DNA from 2 places in the Senegalia massiliensis genome. Region 2 is predicted to be linked to the other one. Evidence: riboswitches for the same ligand, from Rfam matches in the RefSeq annotation. Region 2 holds a riboswitch; the other holds the start of a gene.

Region 1 (3,424 bases), on a different contig from region 2:
TAAACCAGATAAAAACATCAAATTAGCTACATATGCTTCAAAATGTATAGAAAATGAAATATTAATGTACCTAAGAAAAAACAATAAAACTAAAACTGAAATATCTTTTGATGAACCTTTGAATACGGATTGGGATGGAAATGAATTATTATTATCTGATATTTTAGGTACGGACAGTGATATAATTTTTAAATTATTAGAAGAGGAAATAGATAAAGAATTATTAATGGAAGCTATGGAGTCTTTATCTGAAAGAGAAAGAAAAATAATGGAGCTGAGATTTGGAATTAAAAAGACAGGTGAAGAAAAAACTCAAAAAGAAGTAGCAGATATTTTAGGAATATCACAATCTTATATTTCTAGACTTGAGAAACGTATAGTAAGAAGGTTACAAAAGGAAATAAGTAAAATGGTATAGCATACAAATGTATGCTATTTTTTTTTTAGGAAATAATAAATTAAAATATTTTATATGAAAAAATAACCAATTTACTTTTGTATAAAATATAAAGCTAAGGTAATAATTTATATTGAAAGGGGTAGATCATCTAGAAGGGAATGAACATAAATGTACATTAACAAAGTAGAAATTTGTGGAGTAAATACATCAGAGTTGCCCGTATTAACTAATAAAGAAATGAGGAAATTATTTGATAGAATTCATAAAGGAGATATGAAAGCTAGAGAAGAATTTATCCAAGGAAATTTAAGACTAGTTTTAAGTGTTATAAAAAGGTTTAACAAAAGAGGAGAAAATGTTGACGATTTATTTCAAGTAGGCTGTATAGGATTAATAAAAGCAATAGACAATTTTGACTTAAAACATAATGTGAAATTCTCAACTTATGCTGTACCTATGATAATAGGTGAAATTAGGCGATATTTAAGGGATAACAATTCTATTAGAGTTAGTAGATCACTTAGAGATATAGCATATAAAGCGTTACAAGCAAGAGAGCAATTGATAAAAAAGAATTCAAAAGAACCTACAATAACAGAAATATCTGATGAATTGAATTTACCTAAAGAAGATGTTGTATTTGCATTAGATGCTATTCAGGATCCAATATCCTTATTTGAACCTATTTATCATGATAATGGAGATGCAATATATGTAATGGATCAAGTAAGTGATGAAAAAAGTGAAGATGAACTATGGTTAGAAGAAATAGCACTAAGAGAAGGTATAAGAAAATTAAATGATAGGGAAAAGCTAATATTAAACTTGAGATTCTATGAAGGTAAAACTCAAATGGAAGTTGCAGAAGAAATAGGTATTTCTCAAGCTCAGGTTTCTAGATTAGAGAAAACTGCTTTAAATCATATGAAAAAATTAGTATAGATTCTATACTAATTTTTTTTATTATGCATAATTTAAGACAAGTTAATATAAATATATTATAAAAGGATAAGAGGTGATAATATGATTAAAGCATCGGAATTAACAGAAAAAGAAATAATAAATGTTGTTGATGGTTCAAAATTGGGTATGATAAATGATATAGAAATTGATTTGGAAAATGCAAAAATAAAAGCTATAATAATGCCCAAAGCTGGTGGAATAATGAGTCTTTTTACTAAGTATAATAATGTAGTTATTGATTGGGAGGATATAGTTAGGATAGGAAATGAAGTTATATTAGTAAACATAGATTCACAAAAATATAAAGATTTAAATGATAATATATAATTATTAAGAAAATTATAAATAATAAGTTAAAATAATAACTATTGTTGTAATAATTGCTCAAATATATTATTATGTAATTAATAATATAATACTCAGATGAGAATAACGAGAGATATCTTTAAATAGATAGCCGATGGAGCAATATATAAAATTCGCCATAATTTTTATAGAAACTCTCAGGTAAAAGGATCGTTATTTGATGAAACTCTGGAGAGATCGCTTTAGCGACGCCGAAGGAGAAATACATTAATATGTAAAGCTCTCAGGCTAGATACAGAGAAATATAAGGCATATATTTTGTATGTTTTTATATTTCTTTTTTTAATGTCCCTTAATGAAAACCTTTTCAAGGGGGAAAAATATTTAAGGAGTGATATGATGGTAGATTCAAAAAAAACAGCTTTATATGATTCTCATCTAAGGTTAAACGGAAAAATGACAGATTATTATGGATGGAAATTACCTGTAGAATTTGAAGGTCTTACTTTGGAGCATGAAGCAGTTAGAAGTGATGCAGGAATTTTCGATGTTTCTCATATGGGAGAAATTGAAATAAAAGGAGATGATGCAAAAGACTTTGTAGGTTATTTAGTAACAAACGATATAACAACACTTAAGAACAATCAAATTCTTTACACATTTTTTCTCTATCCAGATGGTGGAGTAGTAGATGATTTACTTGTTTATAAATTTTCTGACACCCATTATTTTTTAGTAGTAAATGCAAGTAATTTAGAAAAGGATTATGAATGGATAAAAGAAAACAGAAAAGATTATCATGTGGAAATTAATGATTTATCAGACAAATATTCTGAAATAGCTATTCAAGGACCTAAGGCTGAACAAATATTACAAAAAATTACTGACAAAAATTTATCTGATATTAAATTTTTCTATCTTGATAGAAATGTATTTGTTGATGGAAAAAAAGCTATAGTATCAAGAACTGGTTACACAGGGGAAGATGGTTTTGAAATATATTTAGCGAATAATGATATTGTAGAAGTTTGGGAAAAATTATTAGAAGTTGGCAAAGAAGAAGGAATAAAACCAGCAGGACTTGGTTCAAGAGATACCCTTCGTTTTGAAGCTAATTTGCCTTTATATGGAAATGAGTTATCTAAAGATATAACTCCATTAGAAGCAGGATTAGGATTTTTTGTTAAATTAAATAAAGAGTCTGATTTTATAGGGAAAGAAGCTTTAAAGAAACAAAAAGAAGAGGGATTAAAAAGAAAAATAGTAGGGTTTGAAATGATAGATAAAGGCATACCAAGAAGTGGTTATGAAGTATATAAGGATGATAAAAAAATTGGTTTTGTTACAACAGGTTATCATTCACCTACATTAAAGAAAAATATTGGTAAAGCAATGGTTGATATTGATTATGCAGATCTTGGAACAGAATTTGATATCAAAATTAGAAAAAGATTTGCAAAAGTTAAAGTTGTTAATACAAAATTTTTAAAACAAAATAAAAAATAAAAATTTAAGGAGGAATTTTAATGAAAACAGTAGAAGGTTTATATTATTCAAGTGATCATGAGTGGGTAAAGGTAGAAGGTAATAAGGCGTTAATAGGTATAACAGACCATGCACAACATAATTTAGGTGAAATAGTTTATGTGGAATTACCAGAAGTAGATGATGAGTTAGAAAAGGAAGAATCTTTTGGAGTAGTAGAATCTGTTAAAACTGCATCAGATATCTATATGCCAGTATCTGGAACTGTAA
Region 2 (3,424 bases):
ATTGATGCAATAGAAAATAAAGAAGTAAAACAATGATAAAAGAACCTAGTATAGGTTCTTTTTTTATAATATAATAGAATCGAAGAATTAATAAATGTTTAATGGGGGTTAGATTTATGAAAAGTAAAGTTTACTTTATTGATTTCAAGGCAGACAAAGAGCAAGATAATATTCATAATAAGTTAAAGAGATTATTTGATAAAGCAGGAATAAAAAAAATATTAAGCAAACAAGATATTACAGCAATTAAAGTTCATTTTGGAGAAAAAGGAAGACATGCTTATTTACATCCAACATTTGCAAGACAAATTGTAGATAAAGTAAAAGAATATGGAGCAAGTCCATTTTTAACTGATACCAATACTCTCTATACTGGTAGTAGAACAAATAGTGTCATACATATAAAAACTGCAATTGAAAATGGATTTGCATATCCAGTAGTAAATGCACCAATTATAATAGCTGATGGATTGTATAGTAAAAATTCTATTGATGTAGAAATAAAACAGAAAAATTGTAAGACAGCAAAAATTGCAGGTGATATTTATAATGCAAATTCTATGGTTGTATTAAGTCATGTAAAAGGACATGGGATGGCAGGATTTGGAGGAACTATAAAGAATTTAGCCATGGGATGTGCTTCTGCAAGTGGTAAACAAATTCAACATTCAGATGCAAAGCCATCTGTATCTAAAGATAAATGTATATCTTGCGGGATATGTTCTAGAAATTGTCCAGTAGATGCTATAGATGTAGAGGACAAGGCAAACATAGAACATGATATTTGTATTGGGTGTGGAGAGTGTACTACAGTTTGTCCTACAAGAGCTATAGAAGTTAAGTGGGAGACTGACTCTAATGTTTTCTTAGAAAAAATGGCTGAATATGCATACGGTGCTGTAAAAAATAAAAAAGAAAAAGTAGCTTATTTTAATTTTATTATGAATGTAACCCCATTATGTGATTGTGTACCATGGAATGATGTACCTATAGTAAATGATATAGGAGTACTTGCATCATTTGATCCAGTTGCAATTGATAAAGCAAGTATTGATCTTATAGATAAAGCTGTAGGAAATAAAGATAGTAAGCTTTCTCATAATCATACTAATGGTGATGATAAATTTAAATCAATACATAATATAGATGGCAAAAAAATATTAAATTATTGTCAACAAATAGGACTAGGTAGCTTAAATTACGAACTAATAAAAGTTAAGTAGATAATTTTTTAACAAAAACACAAAAAAACTTATAAAAAGTATTGTATTATCTATAACAATATATTATAATGTAATTGAATTAGAGAATTGAATATTTGCCAAATGAAAATTGCGGAAGAGATCATATATTGGCGCCGAAGGGGTAAGCTATAGAAAGCCAAACTATAGTGAAACTTTCAGGCAAAAGGACCGTTTTTGGATGGCACTCTGAAAAGCGAAAGCACCGAAGGAGCAACTCCTTATATGGAAGAATCTCTCAGGTCAAGAACAGAGCATAGGTACCTTGGGTGCTTATGTTCTTTTTTAATACATTTTAAAAAAACCTTTTCCTAAGGTTGAGGAGTGAAAAAATGACAGAGTATATAATAACTAATAATCCATTAGTACATAAAAAATATAATGAAAAGTTCAAAGTAGATTATTTGGAAATATCATATATGAAAGTCTTAAAATATGTACGAGACAAAATACATGTAGGACATAAGTTATTAACACATCCTTTATCGGGTAGCATCAAGCCTAATGAGACACCATATAAATCAATTATAATATCTAAAGAAACTAATACATTAGATATAGAGTCATTAATGGTGATAGAAGATTCCATAGTTACAGCAGATAAATTTATAAATAAAATTGGAAATAGAAAATATGATGAAAATTCTTTAGAAGATTTTAAAATTGTAGATTTATCATTAATAGATAATTGTGTTAAGAAATAATAAAAATTGTTTAAAGATCTTTGTGTTAAGGTATAATTTACAATAAGGACTATATTATAAAAAGGAGTTGTAACAATGAATAAAATTTACGATGTAATTATAATTGGTGCAGGACCAGCTGGTCTTTCTGCAGGATTATATGCAGGAAGAGCAAAACTTGATACTTTAATATTAGAAAAAGAAAAGGCTGGAGGACAAATTGTAACTACTGAAGAGTTAGAAAATTATCCAGGTTCTATTGAAGATCCTACAGGACCTAAGTTAATAGCTAGAATGGTAGAACAAGTAGATAGCTTTGATGTAGAAAGAAAAATTGATGAAATTACAGAAATAGATTTAGAAAAAGAAATAAAAGTAGTTAAAGGAAGTAAAGGTGAATATCAAGCTAGATCTGTAATAATAGCAGCTGGAGCTAAACCTAGACTTTTAGGATCACCAGGAGAGAAAGAACTTACTGGTAAAGGAGTTTCATATTGCGCTACATGTGATGCAGCATTTTTTGAAGATTTTGACGTATATGTAATTGGTGGAGGAGACACAGCAGTTGAAGAATCACTATTTATATCTAAATTTGCTAGAAAAGTAACTATAGTTCATAGAAGAGATGAACTTAGAGCTGCAAAATCTATTCAAGAGAAAGCATTTAAAAATGATAAAATAGAATTTATTTGGGATACTGAAGTAAAAGAGATAAAAGGTGATGGTATCGTTGAATCAATGGTACTTAGAAATAAAAAAACAGGTGAAGAAACTGAAATAGTTGCAAATGAAGATGATGGTACATTTGGAATATTTGTATTAGTAGGATATCTTCCTCAAAGTGATTTATTCAAAAATGTAATTGATATGGATGACAGAGGTTACCTATTAGGTGATGAAAATATGCATACAAATATTGATGGAGTTTTTGTTGCGGGAGATATAAGACAAAAATCTCTTAGACAAGTAGTAACTGCTACATCAGATGGTGCAATTGCAGCAATTCAAGCTGAAAAGTATATTGGAGAAAATTTTGAGGAATAATATTTCTCATTATTTAATAAAGAACTATTTAAAAGGAGGGTATAAAAATGTTAGAGGTAGATAAAAAAACATTTGAAGAAGAGGTTTTAGAAGCAGAGGGTTATGTATTAGTAGACTTTTGGGGTAAAAGTTGTGAACCTTGTAAAGCACTTATGCCACATATTGAAGAATTAGAGGAAAAATATGCTGATAAAATCAAGTTTGTAAAACTTGATACGTCTTCAGCTAGAAGACTTGCTATAAAACAAAAAGTATTAGGTCTTCCTACAATTACTATCTATAAAGATGGAGAAAAGCAAGATGAGCTTACCAAGGAAGATGCTAAGCCAGGAAAAATTGAAGAAATGATAAAAAAATATATATAAATTTTCTAAGACTATTAAATAGTCTTAGCCAAACAAAAAGAGGAGGTGAAATGTATGCGCCTGGAATTAGGTAATATCCATATTAAGGATG

The links. A riboswitch is a leader RNA that binds a small molecule or an ion and turns the genes downstream of it on or off. The one in region 2 is predicted to bind glycine.
Region 1: another riboswitch for glycine. It lies ahead of gcvT (glycine cleavage system aminomethyltransferase GcvT); the one in region 2 lies ahead of D3Z33_RS00540 (GrdX family protein).

Annotation. Positions count from the first base shown of each region.
Region 1 covers NZ_QXXA01000007.1:155,406-158,829, reverse strand. Annotated here, with positions in the region: gene sigE (RNA polymerase sporulation sigma factor SigE) at 1-418, shown strand, start outside; gene sigG (RNA polymerase sporulation sigma factor SigG) at 569-1,342, shown strand; gene D3Z33_RS07875 (YlmC/YmxH family sporulation protein) at 1,424-1,690, shown strand; glycine riboswitch at 1,787-1,892, shown strand; glycine riboswitch at 1,896-1,969, shown strand; gene gcvT (glycine cleavage system aminomethyltransferase GcvT) at 2,069-3,175, shown strand; gene gcvH (glycine cleavage system protein GcvH) at 3,196-3,424, shown strand, end outside.
Region 2 covers NZ_QXXA01000001.1:111,711-115,134, forward strand. Annotated here, with positions in the region: gene D3Z33_RS00530 (Na/Pi cotransporter family protein) at 1-36, shown strand, start outside; gene D3Z33_RS00535 (DUF362 domain-containing protein) at 117-1,223, shown strand; glycine riboswitch at 1,326-1,425, shown strand; gene D3Z33_RS00540 (GrdX family protein) at 1,574-1,945, shown strand; gene trxB (thioredoxin-disulfide reductase) at 2,021-2,968, shown strand; gene trxA (thioredoxin TrxA) at 3,016-3,333, shown strand; gene D3Z33_RS00555 (glycine/sarcosine/betaine reductase component B subunit) at 3,388-3,424, shown strand, end outside.